DNA from 4 places in the Acidovorax sp. GW835-FHT14B10 genome. Region 3 is predicted to be linked to each of the others. Evidence: predicted binding sites of a transcription regulator. Region 3 holds the regulator's gene; each other region holds the start of a gene.
The links. The regulator sigma-54, encoded in region 3, starts transcription at its own class of promoters, with help from an activator protein. The targets are predictions, from matches to a motif close to TGGCANGNAANCTGCTTT.
Positions count from the first base shown of each region.

Region 1 (5,480 bases), on a different contig from region 3:
TGCGGTCGAACAGTTGCACGTCGAGCTCGGCCTCCAGGTGGGCGATGGTCATGCTCACGGCCGAGGGCACCCGCGACAGCGCCCGCGCGGCGGCCGAAAACGAGCCTCGGTCGAGCACCGCCAGAAACACCTGCACGCTGTCGGAAGAAAAGGCCATGGCCTGCCAATCTGTCAATAAATCTGAAATAAGCTGACTTTATATATCAGTGATTCGTACATAAAGTGCCGCCATGACCGTGCATGCACCCGTGACCCTGTCCGTTTCCTCGTCCCCCGCCGCCCCCGGCCTGCAGGGCGTGCGCCGCCGCGTGCTGTATGTGACTTTGTACGAGCTCATCGCCATTGCCGTGGCAACCTGGGGGCTGGCAGTGCTCACGGGCCAGAGTGCTGCGCACTCCAGCGTGGCATCGGTGGCCGCCTCGGCGGTGGCGGTGGTCTGGAACCTGCTGTTCAACTGGGCCTTCGAGCGCTGGGAATCGCGCCAGGCCGTGCGCGGGCGCAGCGTGCGCCGCCGCATTGCCCATGCCATCGGCTTCGAGGGCGGTCTGGTGTTCACGCTGGTGCCGCTGTTTGCCTGGTGGTTCAACGTGAGCCTGTGGCAGGCCTTCGTGATGGACCTGGCGCTCATCGTTTTCTTTCTTTGCTACACCTTTGTCTTCAACTGGGGGTTCGACCGGGTGTTCGGGCTGCCGGCATCGGCGCAGCCTGCGGCCATCTGAGCGCCGGGGCGTTCGCCCTTAAAATCCAGCCTCGCCCAAGGAGCGTTGCAGCGGCTGCCACCACCGGTGGGGCCGTCAGGCTTGGGCGCCGCATGCACCGCATGCCCCATCGCAACGACGCTCACCTGTTTTTCTGCTGTTCCTGCACAGGTGAGTCGCATGTCTGAAATTTCCGTTCCCCCCATGAAGCTGTCCGGCCTGGAGCCTGTCTCCATCGGCGAGGGCACGCTGTTCGTCAACATCGGCGAGCGCACCAACGTCACGGGCTCCAAGGCGTTTGCCCGCATGATCCTGAATGGCCAGTACGAAGAGGCCCTGGCCGTGGCGCGCCAGCAGGTGGAAAACGGCGCCCAGGTCATCGACATCAACATGGACGAGGCCATGCTCGACAGCAAGGCGGCCATGGTGCGCTTTCTGCAGCTGATCGCGTCCGAGCCCGACATCGCGCGCGTGCCCATCATGGTGGACAGCTCCAAGTGGGAGGTGATCGAGGCCGGGTTGCGCTGCATCCAGGGCAAGGGCATCGTGAACTCGATCAGCATGAAAGAGGGCGTGGAGAAGTTCAAGCACGAGGCCCGGCTCGTCAAGCGCTACGGCGCCGCTGCCGTGGTCATGGCCTTCGACGAGCAGGGCCAGGCCGACACCTACGCGCGCAAGATCGAGATCTGCGAGCGCGCCTACCGCATCCTGGTGGACGAGGTGGGCTTTGCGCCCGAAGACATCATTTTTGACCCCAACATCTTCGCCGTGGCCACCGGCATCGAGGAACACAACAACTACGCGGTCGATTTCATCGAGGCCACGCGCTGGATCAAGCAGCACCTGCCCGGCGCCAAGGTGTCGGGCGGCGTGTCCAACGTGAGCTTCAGCTTCCGCGGCAACGACCCGGTGCGCGAAGCCATCCACACCGTGTTCCTGTACCACGCGATCCAGGCCGGCATGGACATGGGCATCGTCAACGCGGGCATGGTGGGCGTCTATGACGATCTGGAACCCACGCTGCGCGAGCGCGTGGAGGACGTGGTGCTCAACCGCCGCCCGGATGCCGGCGAACGCCTGGTCGAGGTTGCCGAAACCGCCAAGAGCGGCGCCAAGGACGAGAGCAAGAAGCTCGAATGGCGCGGCACGCCCGAGCATCCGAAGACCGTGGGCGAGCGCCTGAGCCACGCGCTGGTGCATGGCATCACCGACTTCATCACCGAAGACACCGAAGAAGCCTACCAGCAGATCCTGGCCAGGGGCGGCCGCCCGCTGCATGTGATCGAAGGGCCGCTGATGGACGGCATGAACATCGTGGGCGATCTGTTCGGCGCGGGCAAGATGTTCCTGCCCCAGGTGGTGAAAAGCGCGCGCGTGATGAAGCTCGCGGTGGCCCACCTCATCCCCTACATCGAGGAAGAAAAGCGCCAGGACGAGGCTGCGGGCCGCGACGTGCGCAGCAAGGGCAAGATCGTCATCGCCACGGTGAAGGGCGATGTGCACGACATCGGCAAGAACATCGTCACCGTGGTGCTGCAGTGCAACAACTTCGAGGTGGTGAACATGGGCGTGATGGTGCCCTGCCACGAGATTCTGGCGCGCGCCAAGGTCGAGGGCGCCGACATCGTGGGCCTGTCGGGCCTGATCACGCCCAGCCTCGAAGAAATGCAGTACGTGGCCGGCGAGATGCAGAAGGACGAGCATTTCCGCATCAAGAAAATTCCGCTGCTGATCGGCGGCGCCACCTGCTCGCGCGTGCACACGGCCGTCAAGATCGCGCCGCACTACGAGGGCCCCGTGGTCTATGTGCCCGACGCCTCGCGCAGCGTGAGCGTGGCGCAAAGCCTGCTCGGTGACGGCGTCGAGAGCTATGTGCAGGAAGTCAACGCCGACTACGACAAGGTGCGCACCCAGCACGCCAACAAGAAGCAGGTGCCGCTGTGGCCCCTGGCCAAGGCCCGCGCCAACAAGACGCCGATCGACTGGCAGGCCTACCAGCCCGCCGTGCCGCGCGCCCTCGGCCGCCGGGTGTTCCAGAACTTCGACCTGGCCGAACTGGCGAAATACATCGACTGGGGCCCGTTCTTCCAGACCTGGGACCTGGCCGGCCCGTACCCCGCCATCCTGACCGACGAGGTGGTGGGCGTGGAGGCCACGCGCGTGTTTGCCGACGGCCAGGCCATGCTCAAGAAGATCATCGAAGGCCGCTGGCTCACCGCCAGTGGCGTGATGGCCCTGCTGCCCGCCAACAGCGTGAACGATGACGACATCGAGTTCTACACCGACGACACCCGCACCGAAGTCGCCATGACCTGGTACGGCCTGCGCCAGCAGACCGAAAAGCATGTGATCGACGGCGTGACCCGGCCCAGCCGCTGCCTGGCCGACTTCGTGGCGCCCAAGAGCAGCGGCATTGCCGACTATGCGGGCCTGTTCGCGGTGACGGCGGGCCTGGGAATCGAGAAGAAGGAAAAGGCCTTCATCGACGCGCTGGACGACTACTCGGCCATCCTGTTCAAGAGCCTGGCCGACCGCCTGGCCGAGGCCTTTGCCGAATGCCTGCACCAGCGCGTGCGCACCGACCTGTGGGGCTATGCCAGCGATGAGGCGTTGAGCAACGAGGACATGATTGCCGAGAAGTACCACGGCATCCGCCCCGCGCCCGGTTACCCCGCCTGCCCCGACCACAGCGCCAAGACCGCCCTGTTCCGGCAGCTGCAGTGCGAGGACATCGGCATGGACCTCACCGAAAGCCTGGCCATGACGCCCGCCGCCAGCGTGAGCGGCTTCTACATCGGCCACCCCGATGCCGTGTATTTCAACGTGGGCAGGATCGGCGAAGACCAGCTGCACGACATGGCCGAGCGCCGGGGCATGGACGAGGCGGTGCTGGCCAAGCTGCTGGCGCCCAATCTGTGATGCTCTGGCGCTGAAATAAAGCGCGGAAAGCGCTCGCCGATACAGTGCAAGTGTCCTCGCCTGAGAACCGAAGACCTTGCGTGCGGGGGGGGGGCTTTGGGTTGTCCGCAGGGCTGGGTTTTGAAGGACAGTGCGGGCATACCGGTTCGATGCACCCCGGCGGACGCCCCGGCACCTGGGGCGTGTAGCGAATTGTGTCGAATATTTTGACAATCCGGGCCGTGAAGCAACGTAAGTTGTTGATTTTTCTGAGTGGCATGGTGTGTGCTTTTGTAAGTCGAGGTCGCAGTTTTCAGCGACTACTTACAGAGGGGGTCACACCATGGAATTCAAAACCGCAGCAGCTATCGTCGCAGGCATGCTCCTATCTGCAACCGCTCATGCGGTGCCGATTGTCAACACCAACGTGCGTCCTGTGGCCCTCGGGGCGACTGCGGCGGGCGAGCAATCGCTGCAAACTGTCTTGGATAACGTGTTTGGCGCCGGCGCAGTAAGCGCGGCCAACGACCAGAGCGCGGCAGGCCTGTGGGGCTCTGCCACCAGTTCGGCCACCATGATCCCCACACTGATCATCGAACAGACCAGTGGCGCCAGCAGCCAAAAATTCGGTATGTGGTTTGGTACCGATACCAGCAACATTTACACCGTTGACCTGTTCTTTGGCGGTGCGGTGGGTGGTTCAACCACCCTGCAGCAAAGTGCCGTGGGTATCGGGATCGGCAACGGCCAGATGATCATTTCCGCTGGCCCCACCTTCCAGAGCCAGTGTGGTACACAGGTCAATTGCGGCCTGTTTTCTAACGCACTGATCAATCCCACCAGTTTCGGCTTCTATTTCGCGACGGGTGCTGGAAAAACCGCCTATTCCATTGACAGCATGAACCTGGGCGGAGCCACCGATTTTCTGGCGTTCCAGGGTGGCACGTCGACCAACTGGATTTTTGCGTTTGAAGATGGCACCGACAATGACTTCCAGGACATGGCGGTGAAAGTGGAGTCGATCACGGTGCCCGAGCCCGGCTCCCTGGCCCTGCTGGGTCTGGCCCTGGCGGGTGCGGTGGCAGTATCGCGCCGCAAGAGCAAGCAAGACTGAGGGCCCGGGGTCGCCGCAGTACGCCGATCATGCACAGGGGGCTTCGGCCCCTTTTTTGTGTCCTGCTGGCGGCGCTCCAGCGAGAGGCTACGCTGTCGGTGGCTGTCAGCCCCGGCCAGGCCATCCTCGTGTCTTGGCGCCTCCGCACAGGGCAGGGTGGGCGCCGCCAATCTTCCATCAGGCCTGCGCAGCCGGGGGCGCAGCGGCGGCGCCTTGCGCCATCTCCAGCTGCATCATCACCCTGTTGACCAGGGTGCTCACCGAGGGGCGCCCCGTCTCGATCACGTAGTGCGCGGTTTCGCGGTACAGGGGGTCGCGCTGGGCATAGAGTTCGCGCAACTTCTCCAGGGGGTTGCCACCCTGCAGCAGCGGGCGTGTCTTGTCGTGCTTCACGCGCTTGTAGATTTCTTCGGGCGATGCACGCAAATACAGCACGTTGCCAAACTGGCGCAGCACCTCGCGGTTTTCGGGGCGCAGCACGGCGCCGCCGCCGGTGGACAGCACCAGGCCGCCGGGCAGCTGCGCCACCTCGGCCAGCAGCTGTGATTCGAGGTCGCGAAATCGCGCTTCGCCCTCCACCTCGAAGAAGTGGCGGATGGTGGTACCGATGGTCCGCTCCAGCCGGTGATCCAGGTCGATGAAGGGCACCCCGGCCCGGTGGGCCAGCTGCCGGCCGACGGTGGATTTGCCCGAGCCGGGCATGCCGACCAGTGCGCAGCGAATCTGCATAAATGGTGTCCTGTCTTCGTGCCTGTCCAAAGGCAGGCAGA
Region 1 is NZ_JBXAGC010000004.1:146,255-151,734, forward strand. It holds gene AC1Q5S_RS05325 (LysR family transcriptional regulator) at 1-157, opposite strand, end outside; gene AC1Q5S_RS05330 (PACE efflux transporter) at 288-719, shown strand; S-adenosyl-L-homocysteine riboswitch at 751-849, shown strand; gene metH (methionine synthase) at 828-3,617, shown strand; gene AC1Q5S_RS05340 (PEP-CTERM sorting domain-containing protein) at 3,940-4,710, shown strand; gene AC1Q5S_RS05345 (shikimate kinase) at 4,888-5,439, opposite strand.
Region 1: the regulator sigma-54 is predicted to act here: its motif matches at 3,871-3,888, upstream of AC1Q5S_RS05340 (PEP-CTERM sorting domain-containing protein).

Region 2 (5,480 bases), on a different contig from region 3:
GATGAGCTGGGCACGGTCGCCGCGGAACTCGGGGATCGAGGTATCGTAATCGCGCAGCACCTTGAGGCCCTGCGGATGCTCCACCAGCACCAGCGAACGCACGCGCTCGCACACCTCGTGGATGTTCACGTCACCCACCAGATGCGGGTGCCGGTGTGGCGCCAGCAGCCGGTCCACCAGGCTTTGCAGGCGATCGGCCTCATGGATGATGACCTGGGTGTATTCGTGGAGCTCGCGGCTTTCGAGCTCCATCTCCAGCAATTGCGCGGCGCCCCGAATGCCCCCCAGGGGATTCTTGATCTCGTGGGCCAGATTGCGGATCAGTTCCTTGTTGGCCTGGGCCTGGTCCAGCAATCGCTCTTCACGGTCCTGGCGGGCGTGTTGCTCCAGCGGCCACAGCTCCACCAGGATTTCACCCGCCTGTTCGGCATCGGCCACATTGACATGCACGGGCACAGGGTCCTGGTGCAGGCGCTTCAAGTTGGCCTCGTAACGCAGCGCGGCAAAATCCTTGCCGCGCGCACCGGACAATGCCATCTGCAGCAGGGTGGGGTCGGTAAAAAAGGTCGAAAAATCCACGCCTTCCAGCGTGCGCCGCGACAGGCCCAGCGTGTTTTCCAGAGCCGCATTGGCAAACTGCACGGCGCCGTCCAGCCGCAGCACCGCCACCAGGGTGGACATCAGGTCCAGCGAGTGAAAGCGCTCCGTTTCTGCCACCAGTGAATCACGCACCGAGCGCTCCACCCTGCTTACTTGGCACTGGGGGCGGGGGCGAGGCGGGCCAGTTCGCGCCGAATTCCGGCCAGATCGCTCTCGCTGCGCGCAACACTCGCCTTGAGTTCGGCCGTGCGCTCCATGTAAATCTGGGGATTGCGCAGCTCCAGCGCATTGCGCACCGGTGCGCCGTCGTTGTATTCCTTTAGCAACTCGGCGTGGCGTGCCTCGGCCTTGCGCAGCTCGGACTCCAGAATGGCACGGGCATCGGCATCGCGGGCGCGCTGATCGTTGTTGTCCACGCGTGGTGCTCCGGCCGGCGAGGCCGTGGTGGTGGCCGGCGCGGCAGCGCCCGGCGCCTTGGGGCGGCTGCCCTGCACCACCGTCACATTGCCACCCTCGACCAGCTTGCAGCCGCGCTCCTTGGCCTGGGCGGCGTTGTTGGTGTATTCATTGCCGCAACGGTAGATGCGGTCTTGAGCCCAGGCCGCGGGCGCCATGGCGGCAAAAGCCAGGAGGATAGTGAGCGATTTATTCATGAGGTCTCTCGCACATGCAATGCAGGGGTGTGCTGTTGAGTATCCCCTAATCACAATACATCGCCAATTCACCACCCGCTGACCCACGGGCTATTGTGGAAAGATGCCACCGATGAAAGCAGGGCTCCCGCTCATGCCCTCTTGCATGCCCGCCCCAAGAAAAAAGGCGGCTCGCGCCGCCTTGGGATGCAATGGCCTGCGGGCAGGCGATTACAGCGAGTAGTACATGTCGTACTCGACCGGATGAACTGCCATGCGAAAACGCGTGACTTCGCCCATCTTCAGGTCAATGTAGGCGTCGATCATGCTGTCAGAAAACACGCCACCCTTGGTCAGGAAGCCGCGATCCTTGTCCAGCGCCTCCAGCGCCTGGTCGAGGCTGTGGCACACGGTGGGCACCAGCTTGTCCTCTTCGGGAGGCAGATGGTACAGATCCTTGGTGGCAGCTTCGCCGGGATGGATCTTGTTTTCCACGCCGTCCAGACCCGCCATCAGCAGGGCAGCAAAGCCCAGGTAGGGGTTCATCAGTGGATCGGGGAAGCGGGCTTCCACGCGGCGGCCCTTGGGGTTGGCCACGTAAGGAATGCGGATCGAGGCGGAACGGTTCTTGGCCGAGTAGGCCAGCTTCACCGGCGCTTCGAAGTGCGGCACCAGGCGCTTGTAGCTGTTGGTGCCGGGGTTGGTGATGGCGTTCAGCGCACGGGCGTGCTTGATGATGCCACCGATGTAGTACAGCGCGAAGTCCGACAGACCGGCGTAGCCGTCGCCCGCAAACAGGTTCTTGCCATCCTTCCAGACCGACTGGTGCACGTGCATGCCGGAGCCGTTGTCACCATGGTAGGGCTTGGGCATGAAGGTGGCGGTCTTGCCATAGGCGTTGGCCACGTTGTGGATCACATACTTTTGCAGCATGGTCCAGTCAGCGCGCTCGACCAGGGTGCTGAAACGCGTGCCGATTTCGTTCTGGCCGGCACCCGCCACTTCGTGGTGAAACACTTCGACAGGAATGCCCAGGGATTCGAGAATCAGCGACATCTCGGCACGCATGTCCTGCGTGCTGTCGACGGGAGGCACAGGGAAGTAACCGCCCTTGAGGGTGGGACGGTGGCCGCGGTTGCCGCCTTCGAGCTTGGAGCCGGTGTTCCAGGGTGCTTCGTACTCTTCGATTTCGTAGAAGGTATGGTTGGGTTCGGTGCTCCAACGCACGCCATCGAAAATGAAGAATTCGGGTTCGGGACCAAAGAATGCGGTATCGCCCAGGCCAGAGGCCTTGAGATAGGCTTCGGCGCGCTTGGCAACCGAACGGGGGTCGCGGTCATACGACTTGCCATCGCTGGGCTCGATCACGTCGCAGGTCAGAATCAGCGTCGTTTCTTCGAAAAACGGATCGATGTTGGCCGAATTCGGGTCAGGAATCAGCTGCATGTCGGAGGCTTCGATGCCCTTCCATCCGGCAATCGAAGAGCCATCAAAGGCATGGCCCGAAACGAACTTGTCTTCGTCAAAATGCGAGACGGGCACCGTGGTGTGGTGCTGCTTGCCACGGGTATCGGTAAAGCGGAAATCCACGAATTTGACTTCGTTTTCCTTCACCAGCTTCATCACGTCTGCAACGGTCTTGGCCATCAGGTTCTCCTGGGTAAAGCGCTTGTTAAAAAATCTGCCAAACGAAAAGCAGTTTGCGTGCCAGGCCAATGCGATGCCTGCACTCGGACGGAGCATTCAGGGTAAAACCAAAGAATCCTCGGCACGCAGCATCACCAAAAATGTGCACATCAGCATTCGCAATACGCTCAACGCAAATTTCGCACCAATTCGGGGCCGAAATTTGCACCAACATTGTGCAATTCTGCTTGCAAGTCCACCCAAGCGGCGGGAACCGCTGTGGCAGGCCCCTTCACGCCCAATTCTATGTGGCGCCCATATTGTGGATGATCGACGCTGGGCAGGCTGAAGACCCGGATTCCGGGGTGCCCCTGCTCGATGCGCTCCATCAGCGGCGTCAACGCCGCTTCCATGGCGCCAAAGACAATGACGGACCGCTCGGTCTGGGGGGACCGATGGAAAAGATGCGGGTATTCGTGGTCCAGCACCCATTCGATCATGGGCCACGCCATCACCGGAAAGCCTGGCACAAAATGCACGGCCCCACCGCCGGGTCCATGGCAGCTGAATCCTGGAATCTTGTTGTAGGGGTTGGGCACGATGCGCGCGCCCTCCGGGAACACGCCCATGTTGAGGCGCTGCACGTTGTCTGGCTGGTCTGCCTCGTAGGGCACGCCCTGCTCGCGTGCGGTGTCTTGCATGCGCTCCCGGATCAGGACCTCGGCCTGCGGGTGCAGCACCAGCCCAACACCCAGCGCCCGCGCCGCGCACTGGCGCGTGTGGTCATCGGGCGTGGCACCGATGCCGCCGCACGAGAAAACGATATCGGCCGTGGAGAACGCACGCCGCAAGGTGCTGGTGATGCGCTCGGGGCTGTCGCCCACATAGTCGGCATAGGACAAGGCCAGCCCGCGCGCAGACAGCAACTCGATCACCTTGGGCATGTGCTTGTCGGCACGCTTGCCGGAAAGAATTTCGTCACCCACGATGATCAGACCGATATGCGAACTCATGGCAATTTGTGCTCCGAAATGAAGGTGTCGGGGGGTGCATCCGGCGTGGCGGCAATGGCCAGTGCAGCCCGATCGTCGCCAGACGCCGCCGGAGGCGATGGCGCACTGCCCTCAGATCGCAGGTGCTCCAAAGCGGCAAGGCAATAGTGGGCAAACCACAGGGACGAGAAGGCAAAAACGAGTGTGTAGATCCAGATTGCCAGCGGCACCAGTATGAAAAATGCAGCAGCAAAAACCACTCCCGACGCCCATACGAGGCTGGGCGCTGCGCCCAGATAGCCGGTCAACACACCTATTCCCAGCAGGCGGGCTCGGTGGCTGCGCAGAATCTCCCGCCGCTCTTCCTTGCTGGCATGCTCGGCCAAGGCATCGAACGCCATGACGCGGTAGGTCAGCCAACCCCAGATCAGCGGCGGCAGCACGAGCACCAAGGGCGGCACCAGCCACAGCGGCACCGACACCACCAGGGCAATCAGCGCCAACACGGTGGAGCCCATGGACCACATGGCACTGGCCCAGAAAGAGCCGCCCTTCTTGCGCTCAAGATGGGGAAACCGACGCTGTGCGACCAGGATGACCAGGGCGGGCGTCGTCAGCAGGGCGACCGCCAGCAGAGAGATCATGACCAGCACCGGCGTGGCGACCAGAATCACCAGGAGCGGCGCCATCACCGCAGTCACGTCGCCGATGCCCCAGGCATGCAGCCAGCCCCAGAGGGTTGCCAGCAGCGCCGAAGACTCCAGCAATGTACGCATGCCCCGTACCGCGCCATCCCAATAGAAATAGCCCAAGGCGCCGCCCACAACCCCGATCAGCAGCAATGGCACCATCGACAGCAGGATCACACGGGGGCGCAGGCAATACACTGCCGCGCGCCAGAAAGAATCGACCAGGAGTCCCATGTTGGCAAGCATACCTTGACTGCCCAAAAATCGGTTCATCCGGCGGTCTGAACGCGGATTCAGGCCTTTCCGAGCAGCCGCAGCAGGCCGCGCCATTGCTGTGACCAGAAACCACTGCCGTAGTCACGCAGGCGACCCTGCGGACCGGGCTCCACCTGGTCCCTGACGCCCGTGGGGTCGTATCGGAGATCGAAATCGGCCGTACCAAACAACAGGTCCCACCAGGGCAGCAGTACGCCGAAGTTATGTCCGCCCAACACGTCCTTGCGCACTGCGGGCGACAGCTGACCTTGGGCCGTGTCGGCCCGTGGGGTGGATGGCGGCAACACAGGGATGGTTTCGTGACCAAAACCAATGGCGTGGTGCCGACGATGAAACCGGGGACTGATCCACAGCCGTTCACCCCAGCGGCCAAACCAGATGCGCAGGTTGGCGTGCTGGAAACTCTCGCTGAGCTGCGTGATCGCCACGATGGCGATGAATTGCCCCGGCGCGACACCGATGGCCTGTGCGACGATCACGAGAAGCGTGTCTCGGAGCACGTCGTCGAGCAGGTGGTTGCGGTTGTCGCTCCACATGGTCATCTGGCGCTGCGCATGGTGCAGGGAGTGCAACCGCCACCACCACTCGAAATGGTGCTGACCCCGGTGCAGCCAGTAGTCCACGAAGTCGAAAACCACCAGATAAAGCAGCAGACTGACCCATGG
Region 2 is NZ_JBXAGC010000009.1:138,688-144,167, forward strand. It holds gene glnL (nitrogen regulation protein NR(II)) at 1-681, opposite strand, end outside; gene AC1Q5S_RS09310 (hypothetical protein) at 750-1,253, opposite strand; gene glnA (type I glutamate--ammonia ligase) at 1,464-2,879, opposite strand; gene AC1Q5S_RS09320 (competence/damage-inducible protein A) at 3,047-3,871, opposite strand; gene AC1Q5S_RS09325 (EI24 domain-containing protein) at 3,868-4,785, opposite strand; gene AC1Q5S_RS09330 (sterol desaturase family protein) at 4,833-5,480, opposite strand, start outside.
Region 2: the regulator sigma-54 is predicted to act here: its motif matches at 2,925-2,942, upstream of glnA (type I glutamate--ammonia ligase).

Region 3 (5,480 bases):
CTGCAGGGCATCGCCACCGCGCAGCTGCACGGCATCGGCCACACCCGCGCGCTCGGCGTTGCGCTGGGAAAAATCGACCATGCGGAAGGCAACATCACTACCAAAAATGGGTACAGCGCTTTTCTGTATGGTGCCTTCAGCTTCGTTTTTAATAGCAGTCCAGACATGGGCCTGGAACGGCAGCAGTTTCTCGAACGCAAAGCGCCGCAGCATGCCGGCCGGGATGCGGCAGGCGATCTGGGCCGCCTCGACCACGATGGTGCCACTGCCGCAGCAGGGGTCGTACAGGGGCTGGGGGTTGTCGCCCAGCGGGTCCCAGCCGCTGGCGGCGATCATGGCGGCGGCCAGGGTTTCCTTCAGCGGGGCGTCGCCCTTGTCCTCGCGCCAGCCGCGCTTGAACAGCGGCTCGCCCGAGGTGTCGATGTAGATCGTGGCCTCGTCGGTGGTCAGGTGCAGGTGGATGCGCACGTCGGGCCACTGCGTGTTCACGTCGGGGCGCACGCCGCTCTTGGCGCGGAACCGGTCGGCCACGGCGTCCTTGACCTTGAGGCCCGCGAAGTTCAGGCTTTGCAGCGGGCTGTGCTGCGCCGTCACCTCGACCTTGAAGGTCTGGCGCGTGGTGAACCAGATCTCCCAGGCCACGTCGCTGGCCATGCCATAGAGGTCGCTCTCGGAACGGTAGGGTCGGTGCGCCAGTTGCACCAGCACGCGCTGGGCCAGGCGGCTGTGCAGGTTGAGCAGCAGCGCATCGCGCCACGAAGCGCGCAGCAGCACGCCGCCCCGGCCGACCAGCAGGTCTTGCCCGGTAAGGCCGGTGATGGCGTGCACCTCGTCGGCCAGGTAGCCCTCGACGCCGGCGGCGCAGGGCAGAAAAAGTTGGAGTTGGTTCATAAGACTGGCCGAAAGGATACGCGCTCAGAGGCTGAGAGTTTTTCGGCCGTGTCTGCAAGGCATGTCAAAACGCGCCGGATCTAGGCGCAAAACGCAGCCATAGCTCGGGCTATGGCGAGTATTTGCAACGACGAGCCGGTGTGTTTTGGCGTGCAAGGCGGGCATGGATGAAAGACTCTCAGCCTCTCAGGCCTGCAGCAGCAGCTGGCGGATGGATTCGGGAATCGGTGCCACCTTGCGGTCGGTCTTGCCGATGAAAACGATACCGGTCTTGCCGCGCGCCACTTCGCGGCCCTGGGTTTTCTCGGTCATGCGAAAGACCAGATCGAAACCATAGCGGTTGAAATCCACCGGAGTCATCTCGACGCGCATGGTTTCACCATGGAAACCTTCAGACCGGTACTGCGCCACGATGTCACCCACCACGATGGACAGGCCACCCACATCGGCCTCGGGGAAACCCAGCGACTGGAAAAAGCGCACACGCGCCTCGGATACCAGGCTCAGCAGCTGCGCATTGTCGAGGTGCCCGCCCTGGTTCACGTGGCTGATGTAGATCTGCAGTTCGGTGGCAAAGCCGAAATGCGCGGGAAGGTCGAAGACGATACGGGCCATGGCGTGGAAAGCGGGGTGACGGGAGAAAAAACAGCAAACAGGGCACGCTGTGGCAGGCACGCGCCCCAAAGAAGGCTACAGCGCCTTGCGCAGATTGGCCGGTGCGATCTTGAGCGCCTCGCGGTACTTGGCCACCGTGCGGCGCGCGCACTCGATGCCCTGCTCCTTGAGCATCTCGGCGATCTGGCTGTCGGACAGCGGCTTGGCGGGGCTTTCGGCCGCCACGAACTGCTTGATCAGCGCGCGCACCGCCGTGCTCGATGCGTTGCCGCCGGTTTCGGTGCCCAGGCCCGAGCCAAAGAAATACTTGAGCTCGTAGGTACCGATCGGCGTCGCCATGTATTTGGCGGTGGTCACGCGGCTGATGGTGGATTCGTGCAGCCCCAGCTCGTCGGCAATGTCGCGCAGCACCAGCGGGCGCATGGCCAGCTCGCCGTGGGTGAAGAAGTTCTTTTGCCGCTCGACGATGGCGCGCGAGACGCGCAGGATGGTGTCGAAGCGCTGCTGGATGTTCTTGATGAACCAGCGCGCCTCCTGCAGGCGCTGCTGCATGCCCTGGTGGCCCTCGCCACCCTTGTGGCCGCGCAGGGCGCCGGCGTAGATGTCGTGCACGCGCAGGCGGGGCATCACGTCGGGGTTGAGCTGCACGATGAAGTTGTGCTGGCCATCGCGCCCGTTGGCGCGCCCGGATTTGCGCACGATGACGTCGGGCACGATGATGTTGCGCTCCACATCGGCAAAGCGGCGGCCCGGGCGCGGCTCCAGGCGGGCGATCAGCGCCATGGCGGCGCGCGTGCGCTCTTCGCCATCGCCGCACGCCTGCGTCAGGCGGCGGATATCGCGGCGGGCCAGCATCTCCAGCGGCTGCTGGCACACGCGCAACGCGGTCTGCACGGTCGCAGGATCGATCTCGCTGTCTTCGTCGGCGGCCAGGGCCTTGAGCTGCAAGGTCAGGCACTCGGCCAGGCCGCGCGCGCCCACGCCCACGGGCTCCAGGCTTTGCAGCAGGCGCTGGGCCACGGTGAAACGGTGCACCAGTTCTTCGATCTGCTCCAGATCGTCCGGCCCGGCCAGGCCGATGGCCAACTCTTCGAGCGGTTCTTCGAGGTAGCCGTCGTCGTTGAGCGATTCGATGAGAAAGCGCAGCGCGGCGCGGTCCACTTCGGACAGGCGCAGCGCCAGCGCCTGGCGGTGCAAGAAGGCCGTCAGTGATTCGTGCGAGCGGGCCAGCTCGGTGGCGTCGGCCTCGTCGCCTTCGGCGTCGTTGCGGTTGCGGGCGGGCGCATCGCCGCCCCATTCGGCGTCATTGGGCGCCATTTCCACCGTGCCGTCGCCGCTCCAGTCGGGCTCGTCCGCACCGGCGCTGGCCGGCTCAGCATCATTTGGGTTTTCAACGCTTGTGTTGCCTGTGCTGGCAACCCCTGAAAACAGAGCATCGTCGGCGCTGTAGTCGTCGGCCTGCGCGGGCGTGTCGGCGGCGTCCAGGCCGAACTCCTCGCGTGGCGCTTCCTCGGCCGTGCGCTCCAGAAAAGGGTTCTCGTCGAGCATCTGCTCGACTTCCTGCGACAGCTCCAGCGTGGACAGCTGCAACAGCCGGATGGATTGCTGCAACTGGGGTGTGAGCGACAGGTGCTGCGAAACGCGCAGCGAGAGACCGGGTTTCATCACATTCTGAAGTGCTCGCCGAGATAGACCCGGCGTACTTCGGCGTTGTCAACGATCTCGGAGGGCGTGCCCTGCGCCAGAACGCGGCCGTCGCTGATGATGAAGGCGTGGTCGCAGATGCCCAGCGTTTCGCGCACATTGTGGTCGGTGATCAGCACACCGATGCCACGGGCCTTCAGGAAACCGATGATGCGCTGGATCTCGATGACGGCAATCGGGTCGATGCCGGCGAAGGGCTCGTCGAGCAGAATGAAGCGCGGCTGGGTGGCCAGCGCGCGGGCGATTTCGACCCGGCGGCGCTCGCCGCCCGACAGGGCCAGGGCCGGCGATTCGCGCAGATGGTCCACGCGCAACTCCTGCAGCAAGGCGGTGAGGCGTGCTTCGATCTCCTTCCTGGCGAGCGGCTTGCCGTCGTCGCCCCGCTGTAGCTCCAGCACGGCGCGCACGTTTTCCTCGACGTTCAGCTTGCGAAAAATCGACGCCTCTTGCGGCAGATAGGACAGCCCCAGACGCGAGCGCCGGTGGATGGGCATGTCCGCCACCGAGTGGCCATCGATGCGGATGTCACCGCCATCGCAGCGCACCAGGCCCACGATCATGTAGAACGAAGTGGTCTTGCCCGCGCCATTGGGACCGAGCAACCCCACTACCTCGCCCTTTTGCACGACCAGCGACACATCCTTGACGACCTTGCGGCTGCCATAGGACTTTTCGAGGTGCGCGACTTCCAGGCGGCTGCCCGCCTGGGTGTCAGGGCTTGTGTTCACGGTCGCTGCACTCACTTGCTTGCGCCGCCGAGGGTGTTGCTGGGGCGCAGCACCGGCCCGCTGGCCGCAGGGGCTGGGGCAGCGGCAGGAGGCTGCTCCTTGGGCGACAACACGGCGCGCACGCGCCCGCCGGGGGCCGGCGCTTCACCCGCTGCACTGTTGGCCGATTTCTTCTGGCCATCGACAGTGAACACGTCGGTGAGGTTGTTGTAGACGATGACGGCGCCCGAGAGCTGATCGGTCACCACCGATTCCCGGTAGCGGCGCATTTCGGCACGGGTGATGAAGCGCACATTGTCGGCACGGCCGTCGTACTCGATGACCTCACCCTCGCCCTCGATGAACTCGTCCGGGGCACCGGCCACGGTGTCGCGCTTTTGCCGGAAGAATGCGCGCTTGCCGGGTTCGGCCGTCACCACGCCGTACTGGTAGCCATCGGCATCCTGGCGCACATCCAGTTGCGCACCGCGCAGCACGATGGTGCCCTTGGTCATGACCACCCGGCCCGTGAACACGCTGGTCTGCTTGAGCTCATCGTGGCGCAGCGCATCGGACTCGATGTTCATGGGCTTGTTGCGGTCGGCCTTTTCGGCATGGCCCACGCCAGGGGCGCAGGCCAGGGCCGAGAGCAGCAGGATCGGGAGGTATCTTTTTTTCATGAGGCACAAATCTTGCGTTCATTGTAGCCACGCACAGCGCTGGCGCCCATGAAAAAGCCCGCAAACGCGGGCCTCTCGAACGGGGGCAAATGTGGCATCAACCCTTGCGCGCCACGCCCGCCAGATACTCCACCACCTGCAGCACGGTCTGCATGCTGCCGGCCATGGTGCCATCGGTATAGAACCGGCCGGCCACGCCCATCGAAGGAACGCCTTCCACGCCATAGCCCTCCTGCAGCGCCGAGGCGCGGCGCACCTGGCTGGACACCGTGAAGGAGGTGTAGACCTCCTTGAACTTGGCTGCGTCCACCCCCTGCTGGGCCACCCAGGCGAAGATGTCCTCGTCCTTGGCCAGCTTGAGTTTTTCGACGTGGATGGCGCGGAACACCTTGGCGTGCAAGGTGTCGAGCTTGCCCATGCCTTCGAGCGCGAAATACAGCTTTTGCTGGGGTACGAAGCTGGCATTGAAAGCCACGGGAATGCGACGGATGCTGAGATCCTTGGGGGCTGCCTTGACCCAGGCATCGAGCGCGGGCTCAAAGGAGTTGCAGTGCGGGCAGCTGTACCAGAAGAACTCGATCACATCGACCTTGCCGGCGGGCGCATCCGGCGCCAGGGGCTTGGCGAGCCTGGTGTAGTCCTTGCCCTCCTTGAACTGGCGCGCCTGCGCCATGGCCGGCGTGGCCAGCGGCAGGGTCAGGGCGGAAGCGGCAACCACCGAAGCGGTGGACAGGGAAAACTCGCGGCGTTTCATGACGGGGACACTCCTTGTTCTGGTCTGGGGGTGTGAGAACGCCCCCACGAAAAAGTTCAGGCGATGGCGATGAACATCCTAGCGCTGGACACGCACCATCGCGGACTCGACGCCGGCGCCTTCCAGCTT
Region 3 is NZ_JBXAGC010000012.1:13,507-18,986, reverse strand. It holds gene AC1Q5S_RS10940 (THUMP domain-containing class I SAM-dependent RNA methyltransferase) at 1-891, opposite strand, end outside; gene AC1Q5S_RS10935 (acyl-CoA thioesterase) at 1,078-1,506, opposite strand; gene AC1Q5S_RS10930 (RNA polymerase factor sigma-54) at 1,582-3,171, opposite strand; gene lptB (LPS export ABC transporter ATP-binding protein) at 3,171-3,938, opposite strand; gene lptA (lipopolysaccharide transport periplasmic protein LptA) at 3,950-4,597, opposite strand; gene AC1Q5S_RS10915 (thiol:disulfide interchange protein DsbA/DsbL) at 4,695-5,351, opposite strand; gene AC1Q5S_RS10910 (SPOR domain-containing protein) at 5,430-5,480, opposite strand, start outside.

Region 4 (5,480 bases), on a different contig from region 3:
GTCGTACCACCTCGTTTTTGATCGACGGGCGCATTCTCATTGATGCGGGCACCGGCGTGGGCGACCTCACCCTGGAAGAAATGCGTCAGATCGACCATGTACTGCTCACGCATGCGCACCTCGACCATGTGGCCGCCCTGCCCCTGATGCTGGACGCCGTGTCGTCCCTGCGCAGCACGCCGGTGCGGGTGCACGCCCTGTCCGCCACCATCGCCGCACTGCAGGCCCACATTTTCAACAACACCATCTGGCCCGATTTCAGCCGCATACCCAACGCAGCCAATCCTTTTCTTGCGTACCAGGCGCTGCACACCGGACAGATGCTGCAGATCGCCGGCCTCGATATCGAGGTACTGCCCGCCATCCACACCGTTCCCGCCGTGGGCTACGCCGTGCGCGGCCGCACCGGCTGGTGGGCGTTCAGCGGCGACACCGGCCCCAACCCGGCCTTCTGGCAGCGCATCAACCAGCTGCCCGTGGCCATGCTGGTCATAGAAACCGCGTTCAGCAACACCGAAAGCGCCCTGGCGCAGCGCAGTCTGCACCTGGCACCCCACACCCTGGCGCAAGAACTGGCGCAACTGCAGCCCGGCAAACCGTGCCCCATCTACATCACGCACACCAAGCCGTCGGAAACGCGATTGATCGTCGAAGAGCTCCGCCACTTCGACGCCATCACGCAGCCCGGCGGCCAGGCCCCGCATGACATTGCGTGGCTACAGGCGGGGCAGGAGTTTGAGGTGTAAGCGGCACCGATTTTGATGACTGCTAGCGCCTGCTGCATAAGGGCTTGAGGCCTATTTGTGTACAGATAAGCGTTTACTCCCCCAGCATTGCACAAAGGGCCGGCGCCCATGCGGGCAACGTCGGGCCATGGGTGCAGATTGGGTGGGCCCCTCGCTAAAAAAGAACTAGCCCCGGCGCTTGGGTTCTCCAGCGCAAGCGAGACATTTTTGGCAAAGGCCCAAGCGACGACTTAATGTGTAAGACAAAGACGCACTTTGCGACACATTCGATGCGACAAAATTGTCACAATCACTCCGCTCAAGCGGGGGTGGCTGGGCAAACCTTGGAGAATGCACTCGCAACGTGCCAAACTGTGACACGTCTTGTTGCAACCAACGTCTGGCACGAAAGCTGCTCCTAAAACCGTGAACCTGGAGAATTCTTCTGCAGGTTTTTCATTGCGTTTGACCTCCAAGGAGTTTTTATGAAGCGTTCCATGCATATGGCACAAAAGGGTTTTACCCTGATCGAATTGATGATCGTGGTTGCGATCATCGGTATCTTGGCTGCTGTGGCTCTGCCTGCTTACCAGGACTACACCAAGCGCGCCAAGCTGTCTGAAGTGGTTTTGGCCGCTTCCGCCTGCCGCACAACCATTTCCGAGGTATACCAGACTGGTTCACTAACGACTGTGGCGGGAAATTCTTGGGGTTGTGAATCCACGTCTGCGACTTCCAAGTACGTAGCGTCTATCGAGACAAACGGGGTAGGAAAAATCACCGTGAAAGCGCAGGGTTTCGGTGATGCTAATATTGATGGGAAGACTCTTGATTTGACACCCACCGACGCTACAGGCGCGGCCATCACTACCTATACGCAAGGCACAGTGGTTGGTGGTTGGAAGTGTGGCCCAGGTGCCACCAATCCAATTCTGGCCAAGTTCCTGCCGGGCTCCTGCCGCGGTTAATACTGCATAGACTGAAAAACGAGCGGCTTAGGCCGCTCGTTTTTCTTTGACTTTCCTTTTTTCAAAGCTTTACTGCACGCCCTTGAAATGACCGAGTCACTGCTTGAATTGACGGTGCTAATGCCTTGCCTGAATGAGGCAAAAACTGTGGCTGCCTGCGTCAAGGCTGCCCATGCTTATATGGAAGAAAGCGGCATTCAGGGAGAAGTGCTGGTGGCCGATAATGGCTCGATCGACGGTTCAGTTGACATCGCTGAAACGGCAGGTGCCCGGGTAGTTCGCGTGCCTACCAGAGGTTACGGCGCCGCCTTGATGGTTGGTATCGAAGCTGCGCGTGGCCGTTACGTCATCATGGGCGACGCGGATTGCAGCTACGATTTCTCCCGTTTGGACGGCTATATTGAGCGGCTGCGTGCAGGCGCCGATCTCGTTATGGGCAACCGATTTCAAGGTGGCATTGAACCTGGCGCCATGCCGGCACTGCACCGCTACCTTGGCAACCCTGTACTGAGCTTCATCGGCCGTTTGTTTTTCCGTACAAAAATAGGTGACTTTCATTGCGGCCTGCGCGGCTTTTCGCGTGAGTCCATTTTGCGTTTGGGTCTGGTTACCCCGGGCATGGAGTTCGCCAGTGAGATGATCGCCAAGGCAGCGCTGGCGGGCTTGCGCATTGAAGAAGTGCCCACCACCTTGCGCCCCGATGGGCGCGACCGCCCCCCCCACCTGCGCACCTGGCGCGATGGCTGGCGTCATCTGCGGTTCTTGCTGTTGTTTTGCCCACGCTGGCTTTTTTTGTACCCTGGCCTGACATTGCTGGCATGTGGTGCGTTCGGTTTCGTGCTGTTGCAACACGGTCCGTTGAACCTGAAATTGATAGGCCTTGATATCCATTCGCTCTTGTACATGGCCGCAGCCACCGTGCTCGGAGCCCAGATGGTGCAACTCGCGGTACTGACCAAATGGATGGGAATTTTGTCTGGCGTTGTGCCACCTCAGCGCTGGTTGCAACGACTTGACCCCTACCTCAAGCTGGAAACCGGCCTGATTTTAGGCTTGCTCTTGGTCTTTGTCGGTTTGGCATGGTCGGTTTCACTGGTGCTGGACTGGCGGTCTCAGGGATTTGGCGTCATGGACCCCGGAGCGACGATGCGAAGTGCGATTCCGGCGGTCACGCTCATGATTCTGGGGGCGCAGGTTGCCACCTCAACCTTGTTTGCCGGGGCTCTGCATTCCTGTTGGTTATCGCCTAACCGCCAGGTAAGCCAATGACGTTCACCGAGCGCGAGATGCCTTCCCGTCTGTTGCGTTGGGAATTGCCCTTCGTAGGAGTTTTGGCATGGATGGCTTTCATATCCATACCGCTATTTTTGGGTGAAATCGGTATCAGCTGGGATGCCTTGAATCACCATATTTATTTAGGCTGGACGGCCGGGCACCCTCGATTTGACCTTGATTTTCTGGCGGCTTCCTACCAGTCCTACCAGTTTCCTTACTTGTATTGGCCGGTCTACAAGCTGTCGGCAAGTGGGTTGTCGGGGGCGTGGTCTGGCGTGGTGCTGGCCACTTTGAGCTGGCTGGCTGTACCACCAGTATGGATGATCGCCCGCACATGCATGCCGGGGTATCAGTGGTTCGACGCCTTTATGCGTATGCTGGCGGTGGTGTTGGCCTTCATGTCGGTATTGGTGTTGTCACTGTTTGACTCCACTTCCAACGACTTGCTGGCCGCCATTCCATTTGTGTGGGCCTTCGCTTGGGCCTTGGAGACGCTGGACAGTGACCGGTCACGAAAACTTTCAGCTCGTAACGCGGTGCTTTTTTCGGGTCTTTTCGCTGGAATATCTGTGGCTTGCAAGTTGAGTAATGGCCCTCTGGCAATCCTTCTGCCTGGGCTCTGGATGCTTTCAGCGCCCACTTTCAAGACGAAGGTATTGAATACAGTTCTGGGTGGCGTCGCGACGGTAGCCGGATTTTTGCTTGCATATGGCTATTGGGGTTGGCAGCTTTGGATTCATTTTGGCAACCCGGTCTACCCGTTTTATGACCCCTGGTTTGCCCCTTTGCGTGTCTTGCTGGGCTGGCAACCATGATCCGTTTTTTGCCTGACACATGGCGTGATGCCATCTTGCGCCCAATCGCGATGGCAGCCCCCGATGCGGGTGTTTATGTCGAGATCATGGCCCCGGACATACGATTTGCCGTCATCGCCACACTGATTTTGATCTGGATCGCCCTTGCCTGGCGTGTAAAGTGGCGTCTTTCCCCGGTGATGGTAATGACGGCATTTTTATCGGCTGCTTTTGTTATGTGGTTGGCGACAACGGGCAATGGTCGCTACTTCATCCCCATGCTGCTGGCGGCAGGACCCTTGTGTATCGCACTTATATATCGACTGCCGGCAACGCGTGGATTCAGGGTGGTGATTGCAGTCGGTGTGGTTGGACTCCAAGCCCTGGTTGTTTACCAAAACAACCCATGGCACTGGTGGGGACTTGCTCCTTGGAATAGCTCCCCATTCTTTCACATTACGCTTGACGAAGCGGCCTTGTCGAAGCCATCAACTTATGTCACGGTAACGTCAATTTCATATTCCTTGATTGCTCCAAAGTTCCCGGCGACCTCGCGCTGGATCAATATTTCCAGCGGGCCAGATGCTGAGAAAACTGCAGAAGGTCGAAAAGTGCAGGCAATGCTTGCTGCTTCCAATTCCTTGACGCTGTTGATTCCCTCAATGCCTGACTATATGACGTCCAACGGCCATCCTAATGAGGCGATCAAAAAGATAATCAATGACATGCTCGGGGTACAGCGTCTTTGGTTAAAAGAGCCAGATGATTGCCGGCTGCTGCCTTCCAGGGGACTAGCCAGCCAAGCATTTCGAAACCTTGACTCAATCAGGACTGAGACGCTCGGAAAATTTGGATTTTGGGCTTGCCCTCTTCAATATCCCGTCACGCCTCCTGGATTCGCAATCAATGCCGGCAGCTTAAAAGCCAATAGAATATTTGAAGCTATCGAAAAAGCATGTCCACGCTTCTTTCAACCTGGAGAGGCATTAACTTCAAAAATTGATGGCGGGTTCATGAGGGGCTACAGCTCGGCAGACATGAAGCTTTATGTACTTGACGATGGATCGGTTCTTTACAAATATTGGAAAGCGCTTAACCCAGTGTTGATCGGGAATGCCGATGCGGTACTGGCCGAAGGGTTCACAATGGACTGCAACACCATTCGCGGTCGATCAGGATTGCCTTGGGAACGAGATATATAGATTAATCATTGCACCTGCTAGCGGGAGGTTTTTTCATGCATAAAAGGTTAAAAGAATAGCGTGATACGGCGTTAGTATTTATATGTGAAATATCCCGAAAATATCCGTGATAACACGTAAAAATTTCCTATTCAATGCCGCGGGAATAGTACTTCCTCTTGTTATGGCATTGATCTCAATTCCATTATTGATTAGCAATATTGGGTTACCAAGATTTGGTGTGCTTTCTCTAATGCTCGCGGCTATTGGCTATGTCAGCTTGCTTGACATGGGGCTTGGATCCGCAGTGACCTATAAGCTTTCTTCATTAATCCCAGAAAAAGGATCTTGCGAATCCGCACTCTTAATCATTAAATCTTCACTGACTGCCGTTTTGGCCATTGGAGCAATTTTCTCGGTTATTATTTTTTATGCTGCTGAATTAGTGGCAAATAAAATGAGTGGACCCTTATTTTATCTCACTGAGGAGATAGTCTGGAGCTTGAGAGTTTTTGCATTTTCTATTCCTGCCATCTT
Region 4 is NZ_JBXAGC010000003.1:29,340-34,819, forward strand. It holds gene AC1Q5S_RS03520 (MBL fold metallo-hydrolase) at 1-746, shown strand, start outside; gene AC1Q5S_RS03525 (pilin) at 1,211-1,693, shown strand; gene AC1Q5S_RS03530 (glycosyltransferase family 2 protein) at 1,781-2,962, shown strand; gene AC1Q5S_RS03535 (hypothetical protein) at 2,959-3,783, shown strand; gene AC1Q5S_RS03540 (hypothetical protein) at 3,780-4,964, shown strand; gene AC1Q5S_RS03545 (flippase) at 5,071-5,480, shown strand, end outside.
Region 4: the regulator sigma-54 is predicted to act here: its motif matches at 1,127-1,144, upstream of AC1Q5S_RS03525 (pilin).